2 regions of the Burkholderia sp. JP2-270 genome follow, and region 1 is predicted to be linked to the other one. Evidence: predicted binding sites of a transcription regulator. Region 1 holds the regulator's gene; the other holds the start of a gene.
The links. Region 1 encodes FliA, which starts transcription of late flagellar genes. Its sites were predicted from a motif close to CTAAAGTTTNNNNNNNNNNNGCCGNTA; they were not measured.

Region 1 (9,840 bases):
CAACGCGAAGGCCGGCGATCCGGCGCCGTGCCGCCGCCGCACCGCGGGCCCCGCAGCGAGGCGCGCACGGCACGGCGGTGGCGGCGCATCAGTAGCGGTAGTGGTTCGGCTTGAACGGGCCGTCCTTCTGCACGCCGATGTACGAAGCCTGCTCGTCCGACAGCACGGACAGGTTCGCGCCGATGCGCGCGAGGTGCAGGCGCGCGACCTTTTCATCGAGATGCTTGGGCAGCACGTACACCTTGTTCTCGTACTCGCCGCCGCGCACGAACAGCTCGATCTGCGCGAGCGTCTGGTTCGCGAACGAGTTCGACATCACGAACGACGGGTGGCCGGTCGCGCAGCCGAGGTTCACGAGGCGGCCTTCCGCCAGCAGGATCACGCGCTTGCCGTCCGGGAAGATGATGTGGTCGACCTGCGGCTTGATGTTTTCCCACTGGTACTGGCGGGTCGACGCAACGTCGATTTCCGAGTCGAAGTGGCCGATGTTGCAGACGATCGCGTTGTGGCGCATCGCCTTCATGTGATCGTGGTTGATCACGTGGTAGTTGCCGGTCGCCGTCACGAAGATGTCGGCCTTGTCGGCCGCGTATTCCATCGTCACGACGCGGTAGCCTTCCATCGCCGCCTGCAGCGCGCAGATCGGATCGATTTCGGTGACCCACACGGTCGCACCGAGGCCGCGCAGCGACTGCGCGCAGCCCTTGCCCACGTCGCCGTAGCCGGCGACGACCGCGACCTTGCCCGCGATCATCACGTCGGTCGCGCGCTTGATGCCGTCGACGAGCGACTCGCGGCAGCCGTACAGGTTGTCGAACTTCGACTTCGTGACCGAATCGTTCACGTTGAACGCCGGGAACGGCAGGCGGCCGTCCTTTTCCATCTGGTACAGGCGGTGCACGCCGGTCGTGGTTTCTTCGGTCACGCCCTTGATGTGCGCGAGGCGCTTCGAGTACCAGGTCGCGTCGATGTCGAGATGCTTCGCGATCGACTTGTACAGCGCGACTTCTTCCTCGTTGGTCGGCTTCGCGATCACCGAACGGTCCTTCTCGGCCTTCGCGCCGAGGATCAGCAGCAGCGTTGCGTCGCCGCCGTCGTCCAGGATCATGTTCGCGAATTCGCCGTTCGGCCATTCGAAGATGCGGTGCGAGAACTCCCAGTATTCGTCGAGCGATTCGCCCTTGAACGCGAACACCGGCGTGCCGGATTCGACGATCGCGGCCGCTGCGTGGTCCTGCGTCGAGAAGATGTTGCACGAGGCCCAGCGGACGTCCGCGCCGAGCGCCTTCAGCGTCTCGATCAGCACGCCCGTCTGGATCGTCATGTGCAGCGAACCGGCGATGCGCGCGCCCTTCAGCGGCTGCTGCGCCTTGTATTCGTCGCGGATTTGCACGAGGCCCGGCATTTCGGTCTCGGCGATGTTCAGTTCCTTGCGGCCCCAGCCGGCCAGCGCCATGTCGGCGACGACGTAATCCTTGGAAGCTTGCGAATCGATAATGGCGTTCATCACGCCCTCCTTTCTAAAAAAGTTCTAGATTGGTGACGTGAGCGCCGTTCAGGAAGCGGGGCCGGCGCGACGGTCGCGAAACTCGCGCCGCACGGCTGCTTGGTGAAGCCTTCCGAGCCTGGCGGACGCAGAGTGGTCCGTCGCAACGCTCCTCGGAAAACGGGAGGGATTGTAGCAAATCGGCGCGCAAAATGCGCAAGCGCGCAGCGTCGGCGCGCGTTGCCGTGTGGAAAGGGTCAGGACTCCGCGCCGACCCACGCCTGTTCGCGCAGCCGCGCGCGCAGGCGCGCGACGGCCTGGCTGTGCAGCTGGCACACGCGCGATTCGCTCACTTCGAGCACCGCGCCGATCTCGCGCAGATTCAGACCCCGTTCGTAGTACAGCGACATCAGCAGCTTCTCGCGCTCCGGCAGCCGCTCGATCGCCTCGACGAGCGCCTCGCGCAGGTGCTCGTCGAGCAGCGCCGACAGCGGATCGGCGTGATCGACGCGATAGCGGTCGAGGAACGGCTCGTCGTCGGCCGCGCGGTCGAAATCCTCGTAGTAGATGAGCTGGCTGCCGTGCAGGTCCTGCAGCATCCCCTGGTATTCGTCGAGCGGCATGTTCAGGTGCTGCGCGATCTCGGTCTCGCTCGCCGAGCGGCCGAGATGCTGCTCGACCTGGTGCACCGCGTGCTCGACCTCGCGCGACGTCTTGCGCAGGCTGCGCGGCAGCCAGTCGTTGCTGCGCAGCTCGTCGAGCATCGCGCCGCGGATGCGCTGCGTCGCGTAGGTCTCGAACTGCGCGCCCTGGTCTTCCTTGTAGCGGCCGGCCGCGTCCATCAGGCCGATCATGCCGGCCTGGATCAGGTCGTCGAGGTCGACGCTCGCCGGCATCTTCGCGACGAGCTGCAGCCCGAGGCGGCGCACGAGCGGCGCATATTGCGCGAGCACGTCGGCCTGGGACATCTTTCCTTGAGCGTTGTACATCATGGCTCTCTCCTTCCGGTAGCGCTCACGCGGCGTGTGCCGCGCCCGCTTCATACGACGGCTTGCCGCCCGCGTGGACGGCGCGGTCCGCCCCCGAACGCGGGCGCATCGGCCAGTACAGCAGGTCGGCGGCAATCTGCCGGTAGTCGCGCGCGGCCGCCGCCGACGGGAACGCGTCGACCACCGGATGCGTCAGCTCGCGCGCATGCTCGACGAGCGGATCGGCGCTCACGCAGCCCGCGTCGGCGATCGACACGGTCAGGTAGCGGCTCGCGACGCCCGCGAGGTTGTCGAAGGCCGTCTTCGCGTCCGCATGGCTGCCGACGTGATTGGTCAGCACGCGGAACTGCGCGAACGCGTGCGCGAAATGCAGCCGCTTCATGCACGCGTACGCCTCGGTGATCGCCTGCGCGGCGACCCGCGTGACGACCAGCACGTCGTGCGCTTCGCGTGCGAGCGCCGAGAACGAGCCGTCGGCGCCGAGCTGTGCGTCGACGAGGACGATGTCGGCCGGGCCGTCGATGAAGTCGCTCAGTTGCGTGTCGCTGTAGCCGGCGCGCGCGAGCCGCGCGGCCGCGCACAGGCCGAAGCCCGCGGCCACCCGCGTGCGCTCGCCGTCGCGCAGCCACGCGCCCGCGAGCGTCGCGCTGGCCGAATGCACGTCCGCGCGCTCGTCGACGACGAGCACGTCCTTGCCGAGCGACGCGAGCGCCGCCGCCAGGTTCACGGTGGTGGACGTGCAGCCGACGCCCGCCGGCCCGCCCGTCACCGCGACGATGCGCGACGCGCGCCCGGCCAGCAGGCGCCGCAGCCCTTCGGCCTGGTCGATGATTCGTTTATCCAAATCGCACCTCGTGCAGCTCGGCGGTGGAACGTGCGGTCAGTGCGGAGAGCAGCGTCGGCATGTCTTCGTCTTGCGGCACGAAGGGCGAGCCGTCGCGCGGCACACAGAACGCGCTCTTCAGCAGGAACCTGGTCGATGCGACATACAGGTTTTCCGGCACCTTCTGGCCGGTCGACACGTAGTGGACCGGCAGCTTGTAGCGGATCACCGTGTCGAGCACGCCGCCGAGGTGGGTCGCCTCGTCGAGCTTCGTGAGGATGCAGCCGGCCAGGTCCGGATGCTCGCCCGCGCTGCGGTACGCCTGCACGACTTCGTTGAGCGTGTCGCCGTGGCTCGTCGCGTTGAGCAGCAGCAGGCGCTGCACCGGTGCGTTCGCGCCGTGCAGCATCGCGATCTGGTCGGACACCGCGCGGTCGCGCTGGCTCATGCCGATCGTGTCGATCAGCACGATGTGCTTGTTGCGCAGTTCGGACAGCGCGAGCGCGAGATCGCCCGCATCCTTCACCGCGTGCACCGGCACGCCGAGGATCTTGCCGAAGATGCGCAGTTGCTCGTGGCCGCCGATCCGGTAGCTGTCGGTGGTCAGCAGCGCGACCTTGCTCGCGCCGAAGCGCATCACGCAGCGCGCGGCCAGCTTCGCGGTGGTGGTGGTCTTGCCGACGCCCGTCGGCCCCATCAGCGCGAACACGCCGCCGCGCTCCATCAGCGCGTCCTCGCAGTCGAGCACCGGCAGGTTCGCCGCGAGCACCGACTGCGCCCATTCGGCGGCCTGCTCGAAGGTCTGCGCGCCGTCGCCGGACGGCAGGTTGTCGACGAGCATCCGCACGAGCTGCGCGGACAGGCCGGCCGCGAACAAGTGCTTCGTCAGCGCGCCATGCACGGCGCTGCGACGCTGGCGGTCGTGCCACATCAGGCTGTCGAACTGCTCTTCCATCATCCCGCGCAGTTCACCGAGCTCGTGCATCACCGTGTCGTTGACGATTCGTTCGACGCGCGACTTCACCGCATCGGCCACCGCGGCGGCGGTATCGGCGGACAGGCGCGTGCGCTCGGCCGCTTTCGCGGCGTTCGCGGCGCTCGTGTCGGGCTTGCGCGGAGCAGCGGCCGGCATCCGGCGTTCGGCATCGCGCACGATGTCGCGTGCCCAGTCGGGCGACGATGCGCTTGCAGCGCGCTGCGGCGCGGGTGCGCTCGCTTGCGGCGCGGCAGCCGTCGCCTGCGTGCGCGCGATCAGCGCGTCGCGCTGCTGCGTCAGGCGCTTCGCGTGCTCGACGAGCCACGGCGCGGGTTCGGAAGCGGGGGCCGGCCATCCGGGGGCCGGCCGTCCGGGGGCCGGTGCGGCGGTCGACGGCGCTGCCGCAGCCGTGGCGTCCGCATCGATCGTCGAAGGTTGCGTCGCCGTCTCGTCCGCGTCGTCCGTTTCTTCCGCTTCGGCGCTTGCACCGAACACCGACGAGAACACGTCCGGTAGCCCGCCGGCGCCCGCCGCATACGGATTGACGCCCGGGCGCGCGAGCGCGGCGCCCGGGCGCGACACGATGCCCGGCACCGCGGCGGCCGGCACGGATTCCGGCACGCGCGGCGCGGTGATCCGCGGCCGTGCGGCGGCCGGCGGCGTTACCGCGGCCAGGTCCGAATCGGCGAGTGCGACGATTTCGACGCTGCCGTCATCGAGCGTGCGGTTCGACAGCACGACCGCGTCGGCGCCGAGCGCCTCGCGCACGAGACGAAGCGCGTCGCGGCTCGTTGCGCCGGTGAATTTGCGAATGTTCAAGCGGAACCCCCGATGACGTTAACGACTTTGATCGTGCGTGTGTCCGGCACTTCGGCATACGACAGCACTTTCAATTGCGGCAGGCTGCGGCGCAGGAAACGCGCGAGCATCGCGCGCAGCGCGTGCTGCACCAGCAGCACGGGCGGCAGCCCGAGATTCTGTTGACGCAGCATCGCTTGCTGCGTGCCGGTCAGAAGGTTGTGCGCGAGGCCGGGTTCGAGGCCCGGATTCGCGCCGGTGGCGAGCGCCTGCGACAGCACACGCTCCAGATTCGAGTCGAGGCCCATCACCTGCATCTCGCCCGCGCCCGGATACCACTGCTGCGTGATCGCGCGGCCGAGCGAGAGCCGCACCGCGGCGGTGATCTCGAACGCGTCGCCGCGGCCCGCATGTTCGGACACGGCCTCGAGGATCGTGCGCATGTCGCGGATCGGCACGCCTTCCTCGAGCAGGTTCTGCAGCACCTTCTGCAGCGTCGTCAGCGAGATCGTCTTCGGCACGAGGTCCTCGACGAGCGTCGGCGCGTCCTTGCCGGTGCGCTCGACGAGCGCCTGCACTTCCTGGCGGCCGAGCAGTTCGGCCGCGTGCTGGACGACGAGATGGTTCAGGTGCGTCGCGACGACCGTGCTCGCGTCGACCACCGTGTAGCCGTACACCTGCGCCTGTTCGCGCAGCGCGACGTCGATCCACACGGCCGGCAGCCCGAACGCGGGATCCTGCGTCAGGGCGCCCGGCAGCGCGGCGGTCACCTGGCCCGGGTTGATCGCGAGCCACTGGCCAGGGAACACTTCGCCGACGCCGATCTCGACGCCCTTCAGCGCGATCCGGTACCCGTTCGGCCGCAGTTCGAGGTTGTCGCGGATATGGATCACCGGCGGCAGGAAGCCGATTTCCTGCGCGAATTTCTTGCGGATGCTCTTGATGCGCTTGAGCAGCTCGCCGTCGCTGTTCTTGTCGACGAGCGGGATCAGCCGGTAGCCCACTTCGAGGCCGAGCGGGTCGATCAGCTGCACGTCGTCCCAGGTCGCCTCGTGGCTGTCGGACGGCAGCACGGCGGGCGGCGCGATGTCGGTCACGTCGCCGGCCGCCTTGCGGGCCGCCGCGCGCTTCGTCTGCGTGCGGGCCAGCCAGATCGCGCCGCCGCCGAGCGCGAGGAACGCGAAGTGCGGCATCCCCGGGATCAGCCCCATGATCACGATGATCACGCCGGTGATCGTCAGCACGCGCGGGTTCGTGAACAGCTGCCCGGTGATCTGCGTGCCGATGTCCTCGTCGGTCGCGACGCGCGACACGATCACGCCGGCCGCGGTCGAGATCACGAGCGACGGGATCTGCGCGACGAGGCCGTCGCCGATCGTCAGCAGCGTGTAGTTGGTGCCGGCCGCCGCGAAGCTCATGTCGTGCTGGACCACCCCGACGATCAGCCCGCCGATCACGTTGATCGCCATGATGATCAGGCCCGCGATCGCGTCGCCGCGCACGAACTTCGACGCGCCGTCCATCGACCCGTAGAACTCGGCTTCCTGCGACACGGCCAGGCGGCGCTTGCGCGCCTGTTCCTCGTTGATGAGGCCGGCGTTCAGGTCGGCATCGATCGCCATCTGCTTGCCGGGCATCGCGTCGAGCGTGAAGCGCGCGGACACTTCGGCGATCCGCCCCGCACCCTTCGTGATCACCATGAAGTTGATGATCATCAGGATCACGAACACAACGATGCCGACCGCGAAATTGCCGCCGACGAGGAAGTGGCCGAACGCCTCGATCACCTGGCCGGCCGCGTCCGGGCCCGTGTGGCCCTCGAGCAGCACGACGCGCGTCGACGCGACGTTCAGCGACAGGCGCAACAGCGTCGAGAACAGCAGCACGCTCGGGAACGCCGCGAAGTCGAGCGGCTTCATCGTATACATGCTGACGAGCAGCACCATCACCGACAGCGCGATGTTGAACGTGAACAGCAGATCCAGCAGCAGCGGCGGCAGCGGCAGGATCATCATCCCCAGGATCATGCAGATGAGGACGGGGCCCGCGAGTGCGCGCAGGTTGGTGCCCGCGAACGGGTTCGTGCGCTTCGCGAACAGGCCGGTCGGGGTGCTCATGCTGCCTCCCGCCGGGCCGCCCCTAGGGAGGCAGCCGCCCCTTGGGGGGCAGCGAACGAATGTGAGCGTGGGGGCTAATCATCACGAGGCTCCTTGCGTGCCTTGCTTGCCGAGCGTGTCCTCGGCTTCCTCGCGTTCATCGTCGGCGGGCACCGACGTGCCCTTGTCGAGTTCGGCCGGCACGTCGAGATCGACCGGCACCGCGGGGAACGCACCGCCTTCCGAACGGAAGCGCTTGAGCTGGTAGACCCACGCGAGCACTTCGGCGACGGCCGAGTACAGCGAGCCGGGAATCTCGCGTTCGAGTTCGACGTTGTGATACAGCGCACGCGCGAGCGGCGGCGCCTCGAGCAGCGGCACGTTGTGCTCGGCCGCGAGTTCGCGGATGCGCGCGGCGACGAGGTTCACGCCCTTCGCGACGACCTTCGGCGCGCGCATCTCGCCGTCCGTGTATTGCAGCGCGACGGCGAAGTGCGTCGGGTTCGTGACGACCACGTCGGCCTTCGGCACGGCCGCCATCATCCGGCGGCGCGCGATCGCGCGCTGCTGCTGGCGGATCCGCCCCTTCACGTGCGGATCGCCTTCGTTCTCGCGATGCTCGCGCTTCACTTCTTCCTTCGTCATGCGCAACTTCTTGTTGTACTGCCAGATTTGGTAAGGCACATCGAGCGCGGCGACCACCAGCATCCCGGCGACCGTCGTGCCGCAGCACACGGCGACGAGATGCAGTGCGTCGGGCAGCGCCGCGCCGAGCGGCTGCGTCGCGAGGCCGAGCAACTCGTCCTTGCTGCGCCAGATCGCGATGCCGCCGATCCCGCCGACGACCAGCGTCTTCGCGAGCGACATCCCGAGCTGGATCGGCCCCTGGATCGAGAAGATCCGGCCGAGGCCCGAAATCGGGTTCAGGCGGTCGAACTTCAGCTCGAAGGTCTTCTGCGAGATCAGCCAGCCGCCGAGCGCCATCGGCGCGAGCAGCGCGGCGAGGCCGGTGAGCACGAGGATCGGCAGCAGCGCGGCGAAGCCTTCGAGGCTCGCGCTGCCGGCCGCCGACAGCATCCGGTTCGTGTCGAACGCGGTCGCGCGATCGAACGTGAACGCGCCGCGCAGCATCGCCTGCAGATGCGCACCCGACGGGCCCGCGAGCAGCCACGCGCCGTAGAACCCGGCCGCGAGCAGCGCGAACGAAGCCAGTTCGCGCGAACGCGCGACCTGCCCCTCCTCGCGCGCCTTCTCGCGGCGCCTGGGAGTGGCGGCTTCGGTCTTGTCGAGATCGCTCTCGTCTGCCACGGGGCCTCCAGTCGGGTACGGCGGAATGCCGCTTTCCAGTGACACCGATTATTCATGGAGGCGTCAAACGCCGATCGGTCGAGCAAAGCCGGGAAAGGGGGGTATTTCGGGGAATCGGGCGAGCCGGTGCGAACGAGGCCGGAAGAGGGACGGAGCGGCGCGCGACGTGGTGCGATGCGGCGGAAAAGCACGGCGATCGGCGCAACGGTGAAGCGCGGTTCCCGGCAAGGTTCCCGGGCGGGACGGTGGCGGAATGAAGCGGGGAACGATGAAGCGGAGAAACGGAGAGAAACGGGGAAGTCAGGCCCCGACGCGACGGCGCCGCGCGTCGGGGCAGGCGGCGCTCAGACCGACGGGATCGGATCCGAGCCGAAGCGGTTCGGGCCTGCGGTGCCGCGCGAGCACATCCACACGAGCAGCAGGATGGGGCCGACGACCGGAATGAGCCCGAGCAGCAGGAACCAGCCCGAGCGGCCCGTATCGTGCAGGCGGCGCACGCTGACCGCGATGCCCGGAATGATCAGCGCCAGCGAAATCAGGAAGATCGCGCCCAGCAGCAGCAGCGCGATCAGGCCCGCGTCGCGGCCGATCGCGCCGATCACCTGAGCGACGACCGAAAGAATGCAGCTCAGCAGCGCGAAATACCAGTATTCGGCACGACGCGCACGGCCTTCGAATTTCGCGTATTGATTGAGTACGGAACGAACAGCCTCGGAAAAATTCATTTTATTATCCTCCTGTTTTATATTGACGACCCCGGAAACAACGCGGGAATTATATGTTCGAATTTCGACAGGCTCCATCTCTTTTCACATGCCGGCCAAGCGAAAACCCCGTCGCACTGGCGTGAAAACGGGTGCCATAGCGTAATGCGGCGCCACCGGCTTGCATGCCGCGTCATTTTAATAGTCTTGAAGACCCGACAAAAACTACAACCGAATATAATCCGGCATTTGATTACAACCAAATGAATTCCGACTCGATCGATAATCGATCCAGTCGTACGACATTCGATTTTCCGGCCGACCGGCATGACGCGAGCGCGCCAGTCGCGCTACCCTTCGCCATTCCCGATCCCGCTCGCATCGCGCCGTGCTCCGTCATCCGCTCGCTCCGCTGCTGTCGCTCGCCTGCGCGCTCGCCGCCGGCTGCGCCAGCACGCCGGGCACGCCGGGTACGCCCGACCTGCCGCCCGGTGCGCAGGCGCCGGGCGCGCCGCATCCCGGCACGATCGTCGTGCGAGATGCGTGGAACGGGTCGACGCAAACCTGGCGCGCACAGGATGTCACCGCGAGCGTCGCGTTCCGCTGTTTCGACGCGCATGGCGAACCAACGGAACGCGCTCGCGCGGCCTGGTGCGTGCC
Region 2 (9,840 bases), 370 kb from region 1:
GCGCCGTCGTTCAGCATCGTCCTTTCCACCTTCGCGTTTTCCGGAAACACCATCATGAAACTCGTCATTGGAGACAAGAACTACTCGTCGTGGTCGATGCGTCCGTGGCTGCTGCTCGCGCATTTCGGCATCCCGTTCGACGAGATCGCGGTCGAGCTGCGCCGCGACGACACGGCCGCGCGGATCCTCGAGTATTCGCCGTCCGGCAAGGTGCCGTGCCTGATCGACGACCACGGCGTCGCGATCTGGGATTCGCTCGCGATTGCCGAGACGCTCGCCGAGCGCTATCCGCAGTTTCCGATGTGGCCGGCCGATCCGCTCGAACGCGCGCATGCGCGCTGCATCGCGGCCGAGATGCATTCGGGCTTCGCGGCGCTGCGCACGCAGATGGGCATGAACGTGCGTGCGTCGATGCCGGGGCGCGGCGCGACGCCCGACGCGCTCGCCGATATCGCGCGCATCGACGCGCTGTGGAGCGCGTGCCTCGAGGCGTCGGGCGGGCCGTTCCTGTTCGGCGAGTTCGGGATCGCGGATGCGATGTACGCGCCCGTCGTGATGCGCTTCAACACGTACGAGCCGGGCCTGTCGCCGGACGCGGCCGGCTACGCGGCGCGCGTGACGGCGCTGCCGGCGGTGCAGCGGTGGATCGACGCCGCGCGCAGCGAGACCAACGTGATCGCCGAATACGAGCCGCAGCCATGAACATCTACGCAGTAGGCGGTGCGATCCGCGACGAACTGCTCGGCGTGCCCGTGCAGGACCGCGACTACGTGGTGGTGGGCGCGACGCCGGAGCAGATGGCCGCGCAGGGCTTCCGGCCGGTCGGCAAGGATTTTCCGGTGTTCCTGCATCCGCACACGCAGGAGGAATACGCGCTGGCGCGCACCGAGCGCAAGACGGCGGCCGGGTATCACGGCTTCCAGTTCCATTACGCGCCGGACGTGACGCTCGACGAGGATCTCGCGCGGCGCGACCTGACGATCAACGCGATGGCGCGCGAGGTGAGTCCGGAGGGCGCGCTGGTCGGGCCCGTGATCGACCCGTTCGACGGGCAGGCCGACCTGCGCGCGCGCGTGTTCCGGCACGTGAGCGACGCGTTCGTCGAGGATCCGGTGCGGATCCTGCGCATTGCGCGCTTCGCCGCGCGGTTCGCGGATTTCACGGTCGCCGACGAAACGCTCGCGCTGATGCGGCGGATGGTCGACGCGGGCGAGGCCGACGCGCTGGTGCCCGAGCGTGTGTGGCAGGAAATCGCGCGCGGGCTGATGGAGGCGAAGCCGTCGCGGATGTTCGCGGTGCTGCGCGACTGCGGCGCGCTCGCGCGCGTCCTGCCCGAGGTCGATGCGCTGTGGGGCGTGCCGCAGCGCGCCGACTATCACCCGGAAGTCGATACGGGCGTGCACGTGATGATGGTCGTCGACTACGCGGCGAAGCAGGGCTATTCGCTGCCGGTGCGCTTCGCGGCGCTCACGCACGATCTCGGCAAGGCGACGACGCCGGCGGACGTGCTGCCGCGCCACGTCGGCCACGAGGGCCGCAGCGTCGACCTGCTCAAGCCGCTGTGCGAACGGTTGCGCGTGCCGAACGATTGCCGCGATCTCGCGCTCGTGGTCGCGCGCGAGCACGGCAACCTGCATCGCGTGATGGAGATGGGCGCGGCCGCGCTGGTGCGGCTGTTCGAGCGCAGCGACGCGCTGCGCAAGCCGGCGCGTTTCGCCGAGATGCTGCAGGCGTGCGAATCGGATGCGCGCGGGCGGCTCGGGCTCGACGCGCAGCCTTATCCGCAGGCCGAGCGGCTGCGCGTGGCGCTCGCGGCCGCGCGCAGCGTCGATGCCGGCGCGATCGCGCGCGGCATCGGCAGCGAGGCGGAGAAGATCAAGGAGGCCGTGCATCGCGCGCGGATCCAGGCCGTCGCGCAGGCGCTCGCGATCGGCGAATAGGGGCAGGTATGAAAGGGGCGGGCGGCGCGCGGCCGTCAGCCGTTACGACTTCATGTGCGCGGCTGCCTTGCGCGCAGGGGTCGCGGCCGCCGGACGTTTGCCGGCGGATGCGCGCGGCTTGGCAGCCGCCTGCTTTTCCGCCGCGCCGGCCGGCCGGGCCGGATCGGCGTCGCGGCCGCGTTTCGGTGCCGGTTCGCGGCGGCTCGTGCGCGGTTCTCCCGGCGCCGTGCGCACAGCGGGCGCGGGCTGCCTGATTTCCATCGTCGCGGACACGAATTCGGCACAAGTGTCGTCGAACAGCGGTAGCGTGCCGACCACGATCAGTTCGGCGGGCCCGTCGCCCATGTTGGCGACGCGATGCCGCTTGCGCGCGTCGAAGTGCAGCGAGTCGCCGGGCGCCAGCGGGTAATCCTTCTTGCCGATCGTGTAGCAGATGCGGCCGGTCAGCACGTAGACGAATTCGTCGCCGCCGTGCGACACCCATTCCGAGCGGTAGCCTTCCATCATCTGCACCTTGACCGCGTTGATCTGACTGCCGTCGAACGTGGTGGACAGCCGTTCGTACCACTGCGACGCGCTGTCGACCGCGTACGGTTCGCGGCTGCCTTCGTGCGAATCGGGCTGCGCCTGGCGCGGCTGGTCGATCAGCGCGCCGAGCGGCACGCCCAGCGCCTTCGCGACATTGACGAGCGACGACAGCGAGATGCCCGTGAGATGGCGCTCGACCTGCGACAGGAACCCGACCGACAGCTTCGCTTCGGTCGCGACTTCCAGCAGCGTCTTCTTCGCTTCCCGGCGCAGGCGGCGAATGCGCTGGCCGATACGCATGATGTCTGAATCCATGAATCTCTTTCGTGGCAACGAGTCGGGAGGCGAGCGGAGGGGCGGTGCAGTCGCCGGGACGTTGCTTTCCGCGCATCGCACGAAGCACGGCCGTCGGGACGACGATGCCGGCGCATTGTACCGCGCGGTGTCGCCGGGCGAGGCCACGTTGCGCCTGCGTACGGAACCGTGCCGCCGATTTTAGTCCTACGAAAATTTTGGCTTGACCTCAATTTCAGCGTGCTCTAGATTCTGTCGCGCGCATCAAACAAAGTTAAGTGAGACAAAAATTTTCGCGGACCTGCCGCTGGCACTGCACAGCGGCCCGGCGACGTGCAGTGCCGCGCGTCGCCCGACCATCGGCGCCGTGTCGCGACAAGCCTGCTTCAGGCATGCGCCCCGCCGCGTCACGCCGCCGGCCGCCGACAACAATGGATAACGTGGGCATCCGATGATCGATCGACTGAAATACAGCTTCTCCGGCCTTCCCCCGTACGACGCGTCCGTCGCCGACACGCAGGCCGGCCTGTCGCGCCTGCTCGACGCCGCGCGGCTCGACGCGGTGGTGGTCACGTCGCAGGACGAATACGTCACCGAGTACCTGCCGCGCAGCAATAACCCGCGCTATGCGCTGTCGGGCTTCGACGGCTCGGCCGGCTGCGGGATCTTCCTGAGCGCGGAAACCGCGCGGGCGCTCGGCGCGCCGCCGTTCGTGCTGTTCGTCGACGGCCGTTATCACCTGCAGGCCGAGCAGCAGTGCGATCCGGCGTGCGTGCGCATCGAGAAGCTCGGGATGAACCTGACGATCTGGCAGGCGATGGCCGACTGGCTGGTCGCGCATGCGAGCCGGCTCGCGCGGGTCGGCTACGACGGGCTGCGGATCAGCGTCGCGCAGCGCGACCGGCTGCTCGAGCAGACGCAGGCCGCGGTGCTCGACTGGACGAGCCTCGCCGATCGCGAGATCGACCGTGCGATCGCGCTGCCGGGCTGGGTCGTCGAGCGGCCGATCTTCGAGCTGCCTGAATCGATGACGGGCCTGAGCGTCGCGCAGAACCTGGACACGCTGAACCGCAAGCTCGCCGCGCGTACCGGCGCGGCCGACGACAGGACCGCGTTCTTCACCTGCGCGTCGGACGATCTCGCGTATCTGCTGAACAGCCGCGGCTATCACATCCCGAATGCGTCGTCGCACCTCGGCTTCCTGTTCGCGGTCGGCGGGGAGGTCGCGCTGTTCTTGCCGGAAGGCTGCGACCGCTGCGAAGTCGCGCTCGAGTCGTATCCGGCGCTGCACGTGATCCGGCGCGATGTCGCGGCGCTCGAGCGCTTTCTCGCGCAGTTCGCGGTCGATCACGTGTGCTACGGCTTCGAATCGGTGAACTGCGCGCTCGTCGACGCGGTGAGCCGCGTGTGGCCGCACGCGCGGCATGCCGACTTCAATCCGGTCGAGGCGATGCGGGCCGCCAAGACGCCGGCGGCGCTCGACCGGTTCCGCGACGCGTTCGCGCGCAGCTCCGCGGCGATCGCCGAGACGATGCGCTGGGCGAAGACCGGCGAGCCGGGCGCACGCCACACCGAATACGACCTGGCGCGCACGATCAACGACGCGTACGGTGCGCGCTCGGCGGTTGCGCTGACGTTTCCGTCGATTGCGGCGAACGGCGCGAACAGCGCGTTCGCGCATTACACGGCGGCGAGCGCCGACGTCGAGCTGACGGAAGGCGAACTGGTGCTGCTCGACAGCGGCGCATACTACGAAGCCGGTTTCGCGACGGACTGCACGCGCGTCGTGCTGCGCCGCACGCGCGCGGATACGGTCGCGCAGCCGTGGCAGCGCGAGATCTACACGGTCGCGCTGAAGGCCTGCATCAAGGGGCTCGTCACGCGCTTCCCGGCCTCGGCGACGGGCGGCGACGTCGATGCGCTCGTGCGGCAGGTGTGCCGCGATCACGGCCACGATTTCGGCCACGGCACCGGGCACGGCGTCGGGATCCACGTGCACGAAGGCGGCGTGCGTTTCGCGCCGGGCGCGAAATACGGGCTGGTGCCGAATGCGGTGATTTCGGTCGAGCCGGGCATTTACGTGCCGGGCAAGGGCGGCGTGCGGATCGAGAACATCGTGATCATCCGGCCGGACGAAGCGCAGCCGGATACGGTGACGTTCGAGAACATCGTGACGGTCGGCTACGACTGGGACCTGATCGATCTCGACCTGCTGGATGACGACGAGCGCGCGTACCTGCGCGACTACGAGCGGCTGTGCGTGGAGCGCGGCACGCAGGTCACCGCGTGTCCGCTGTTGTAAGGAAAGGCAACGCAGGCGCGCGGCCGCCGGGCGGCCGCGCGGCGCGACGTCAGCGCGTCAGCGCCGACACGCGTCCGTCGGGGCCGTAGACGCCGGCCGGCGCGGGCGCCGAGCGCAGCACCGCGAGCGCGCGCTCGTTGTAGTCCATCCGGATCCGGATCAGCATCCCGTTGTTCGCATTGGCCTGGCGCGCGCGTTCGGCGGCCTGCTGCAGCAACTGCCAGCGGCCGGCGAGGCGTGCATCGCGCTCGGCGGCCTGGTCCATCCCTTTCTTGCCCGACGCAAAGCCGAGCGCGGACAGCTGCGTGTCGCGCGTGCGTTCGAGCTGCGCGAGCCGGTCGATCAGCTCGCTCTTCTTCTCGACGATCCCGGGCAGCATCTCGAGCGGCTCCGCCGTCGTCAGCGCTTTTTCCTCGTAGGCGAGCAGGGACGCGAACGCCTCGACCGTCGCGTGTTCGTCGTTGACCGTGGCCAGCAGCTCTTCTCTCATCGCGTCATGCTCGTCGCGCCGGTGCGCGGGGTGCGGCGCGCCGGCAAACCGGGGGACCGGCCGCGAGGCGGCCGGCTCAGCTGCCCTGCGGGCGCTGCTGCTGCAGCAGTTCGCGGGCGGTGTTCAATACGCCGTCGGCAATCTTGTTCGCGTCGATCGTCAGCGTGCCGTTGTTCAGCGCTTCCTTGATCGACTGGACCAGGCCCGTGTCGATATCGGCGTTGCCGGACGCGGATGTCGAGCGCAACTGGCCGGACAGACCCGACAGGTTCACGGTCGCGTCGCCGCCGTTCGATCCTGCGTCGGCCGCCTGCGCGGACGACTGGGCCGCGCCGGATTGTGCACGGGCCGCGCCGTTGCCGGTCGGCGCGAGAGGGCTCGGTTTCGGAGTGGAATCGATCTTCACGATGGGTTTCCTGTACGGGTTGACCCAGATAACGGCCGGGTCGGCCCGAACTTTAGCATCGTGAGCCCGAAATTCTCCGAATAAACAATTCTTTGCAATCTTGCGGCGAGATCCGTCCCTACAGCGGAATTTCCACGGTGCCGGCGTCCTTGACGATTGCCGTGACGATCTGGCCCGCCGCCATCCGTACCCGCACCGACTGCCCGGGCGCCGCATTCGCGAGCACGCTGCCCTCGGCCGAAATCGTGAAACCGGGGCCGGCCGCGACGACCCGCACCGTCTGGCCGGCCGACACCGACGCCGCGCTCTTCAGCATGTCCTGCCGCAGCGGCAGCCCGGCCGAGATGCGCGCGAGCGCGGTCGAGCCGACCGCCTGCGCCGGATCGGTGATCACCGCGAGCGGCAGCACCGTCAGGTCGCCGTCGCGCGCGACCAGGTCGGCCGCGCCCAGCGGCTCGCCGGGCGCGATCTGGCGCGCGGCGACGTAATAGGTGGCCTGCACGGTGACCTTTGCCTGCAGGTAGACGGTCCACGGCCGTTCGCCCGCGCAGCGCACGCCGACCGTCGTGCGGCCCCACAGGCGCGCGCCGGTCGGCAGGAACGGCTCGAGCGTCGTGCACGCGGCGAGCCCGCGCGGAAACGCGGTCGTGACCGTCGCCGTGGTCTTGCCGGGCAGGCCCGCGATCTGCTGCTGCAGGAACGCGAGGGCCGCGCGCCGGATCGAGTCGGGGTCCTGCTGGCCGGGCGGCGTCGCGCTCTGGGCCGCGGGGGCCGCCTGGGCCGGGTTGGCGGAAGCCGCCGGCGTGCGCGGCGCCGGCGCGGCTGACGCGGCGCGGGCCGCCGCCATGCGCGCGGCGACTGCCTGCGGCGCCGGCCGAGCGGGATTCGACGCGGGCTCGGCCGTCCCGGCGATGACCGTCGCAATGGCGCTGGGATCGGCGGCGCGCGGCGTGCCGTAGGCCGCGTTCGCACGAGCGGCTGCGTAGACGGGGGCCGGAGCGGCTACCGGTGCGGACGGCGGCGGAACGTTCGTCACGACCATCGCGCCCGCCGGTGGCGCCGCATAGCCGGCAGCGGCCGCACCGGCAGTGCCGGCCGTTGCGCGCCCGGCGTCCGGCGCCGTGCCCGAACCCATCCCCGCATTCCCGCCGAACTGCCCGCCGCTCGCCGCATTGGCGTGCGCGAGCGCGGTTTCGGCCGTCTCGCCGCGTCCGGGAATCACGATCGTCCCGTCGTCCGCGTGTGCGGCCGGTGCGGCGATCCACAGCGCCGCGGCGAGCGCAAACGCACGCCGGACGTGCGTGAGCCGCCCGTTCCTGCCGCGAAGTGCGTTGCCGGTCATCGCCGTGTCCTCGATCCGTTGATCCGATTTGCATTCTAGGGAGCGGCGCCGCCGCGCAAACGATGAATAGAGGGGGGCTTTGCCGCGTTATTCGCCCGATTGCCGGTTGCGTGCGGCGCCTACCATCGCTGTCATGGAAAAAAGCCTCTCGGGTCGCTATCCGGCGCGAGGGGCGTGCAGCGCTTCATACGGAGAGACGCACACATGCTGGACAAACTCGATGCGGAATTCGCGTTCGGCCGACAGGCGCTCGACGTGCGCGCCTACCGGCAGGAACTGCTGTCGTCGAACATCGCGAACGCCGACACGCCCGGCTACCAGGCCCGCGACGTCGATTTCGCGTCGACGCTCGCGCGCTCGCTGAAGCAGACGAACGGCGGCCTCGCGCCGAGCAACGCCGCGCAACTGCCGATGACGCAGCCGGCCGGCGTGACGAGCGGCATGTCGATGGTGTCGACGGCGCCGGGCCACATGGCCGGCACGGCGAAGCTGATCCCGACGGGCGGCCCGGCCGACGACTACGGCCGCGCGCAGTACCGGATGCCGCTGCAGCCGTCGCTCGACGGCAACACGGTCGATCTCGACGTCGAGCGCGTGCAGTTCGCGAACAACGCGCTGCACTACGAAACCGGGATGACCGTGATGACCCAGCAGATCAAGGCCATGATCGCCGCGATCTCGACGAACTCGTAAGCGCGCCGCTTCCGGACCCGCGCACAAGCACAAGGAGCCTCCATGCCTTCGTTGATGAACATCTTCGGCGTCGCCGGTTCGGCGCTGTCCGCGCAATCGCAGCGCCTGAACGTCACCGCGTCGAACCTCGCGAACGCCGACAGCGCCACCGGCCCCGACGGCAAGCCATACAAGGCCAAGCAGGTCGTGTTCGCGACCGACCCGATGGGCGGCGCGCGCACCGCGTCCGGCCAGGGCGTGGGCGGCGTGCGCGTGACGAAGGTGATGGACGACCCGTCGCCGATGAAGTCGACCTACGATCCGGCGAACCCGGCCGCCGACGCGAACGGCTACGTGCAGATGCCGAACGTCGACCCGGTGCAGGAGATGGTGAACATGATCTCGGCGTCGCGCTCGTACCAGGCCAACGTCGAGACGCTGAACACCGCGAAGACGCTGATGCTCAAGACGCTGACGATCGGCTCGTGAGCCGCGCGCCGACCGACCTTACAGACCCGACAGTTCCGATAGAAGGCCACCCAGGATGACTTCCTCCAGCACGACGATCGGCGGCAACGGCACGAACGTGTCGACCCTGCCGACCGACACGATGAACACCAACAGCGTGTCGTCGACCAACGGCACATCGGCGAGCGACCTGCAGGCGACGTTCCTGAAGCTGCTCGTCACGCAGTTGCAGAACCAGGATCCGACGAGCCCGGTCGACAGCTCGCAGATGACGTCGCAGCTCGCGCAGATCAACACGGTGAGCGGCATCGCGCAGCTGAACACGTCGCTCACGTCGCTGTCGACGCAGCTCACGGCCGGCCAGCAGACGCAGGCCGCGCTGCTGATCGGCACGAACGTGCTCGCGCCGGGCAACGCCGTCGCGGTGAAGAGCGGTGCGGCGTCGCCGTTCGGCGTGTCGCTGGCGAGCTCGGTGTCGAACCTGACGATCACCGTGAAGAACTCGGCGGGCGCCGTCGTGAACACGATCAACGCGGGCGCGCAGTCGGCCGGCACCGTGCCGTTCAACTGGACGCCGACCGACGCGGCGGGCAATGCGCTGCCGGACGGCAAGTACACGATCAGCGCGTCGTATACCAACAGCGCGGGCACGCCGCAGGCGGCCACGACGCTCGCGGCCGCGCAGGTGCAGAGCGTGATCAAGCAGGCTGACGGCACGGCGGGGCTCGTGCTGTCGAACGGCACGACGGTGGGGCTCACCCAGGTCGCGTCGATTTTCCCGAACACGTCGTCATCCGGCGGCACTACGTCCAACTGATTCAGCTTCCCCGAAACGGAGACCGAAATGGGTTATCAACAGGGTCTGAGCGGCCTCGCCGGCGCATCGAACGCGCTCGACGTGATCGGCAACAACATCGCGAACGCGAACACGGTCGGCTTCAAGTCGAGCACCGCGCAGTTCGCCGACATGTACGCGAACTCGGTCGCGACGTCGGTCAATACGCAGATCGGCATCGGCACGACGCTCGCGTCGGTGAATCAGCAGTTCGGCCAGGGCACGATCAATACGACGAACTCGTCGCTCGACGTCGCGATCAACGGCAACGGCTTCTTCCAGATGTCGAACAACGGCGTGACGACGTACTCGCGCGACGGCACGTTCCAGCGCGACAAGAACGGCTTCATCGTCGACTCGCAAGGCCGCAACCTGATGGGCTATGCGGCTGTCTCGGGCGGCGTGATCAACACCGCGCAGACCGTGCCGCTGCAGGCGCCGACGACCAACATCGCGCCGACCGCGACGACCAAGATCACCGGCCAGTTCAACCTGAACTCGCAGGACACGGTGCCGGCCAAGACGCCGTTCAGCGCGACCGACACCGCGACCTACAACTACTC

Region 2: the regulator FliA is predicted to act here: its motif matches at 5,990-6,016, upstream of flgM (flagellar biosynthesis anti-sigma factor FlgM).

What each region holds. Positions count from the first base shown of each region.
Region 1 is NZ_CP029824.1:607,065-616,904, forward strand. Features, by position in the region: gene ahcY (adenosylhomocysteinase) at 89-1,507, opposite strand; S-adenosyl-L-homocysteine riboswitch at 1,540-1,667, opposite strand; gene DM992_RS02920 (RNA polymerase sigma factor FliA) at 1,744-2,478, opposite strand; gene DM992_RS02925 (MinD/ParA family protein) at 2,501-3,319, opposite strand; gene flhF (flagellar biosynthesis protein FlhF) at 3,312-5,093, opposite strand; gene flhA (flagellar biosynthesis protein FlhA) at 5,090-7,189, opposite strand; gene flhB (flagellar biosynthesis protein FlhB) at 7,271-8,476, opposite strand; gene DM992_RS02945 (DUF805 domain-containing protein) at 8,821-9,201, opposite strand; gene DM992_RS02950 (hypothetical protein) at 9,569-9,840, shown strand, end outside.
Region 2 is NZ_CP029824.1:980,505-990,344, forward strand. Features, by position in the region: gene DM992_RS04690 (glutathione S-transferase family protein) at 55-702, shown strand; gene DM992_RS04695 (multifunctional CCA addition/repair protein) at 699-1,940, shown strand; gene DM992_RS04700 (XRE family transcriptional regulator) at 1,983-2,783, opposite strand; gene DM992_RS04710 (M24 family metallopeptidase) at 3,214-5,064, shown strand; gene DM992_RS04715 (flagellar protein FlgN) at 5,114-5,554, opposite strand; gene flgM (flagellar biosynthesis anti-sigma factor FlgM) at 5,631-5,960, opposite strand; gene flgA (flagellar basal body P-ring formation chaperone FlgA) at 6,079-7,302, opposite strand; gene flgB (flagellar basal body rod protein FlgB) at 7,507-7,995, shown strand; gene flgC (flagellar basal body rod protein FlgC) at 8,038-8,463, shown strand; gene flgD (flagellar hook assembly protein FlgD) at 8,519-9,259, shown strand; gene flgE (flagellar hook protein FlgE) at 9,287-9,840, shown strand, end outside.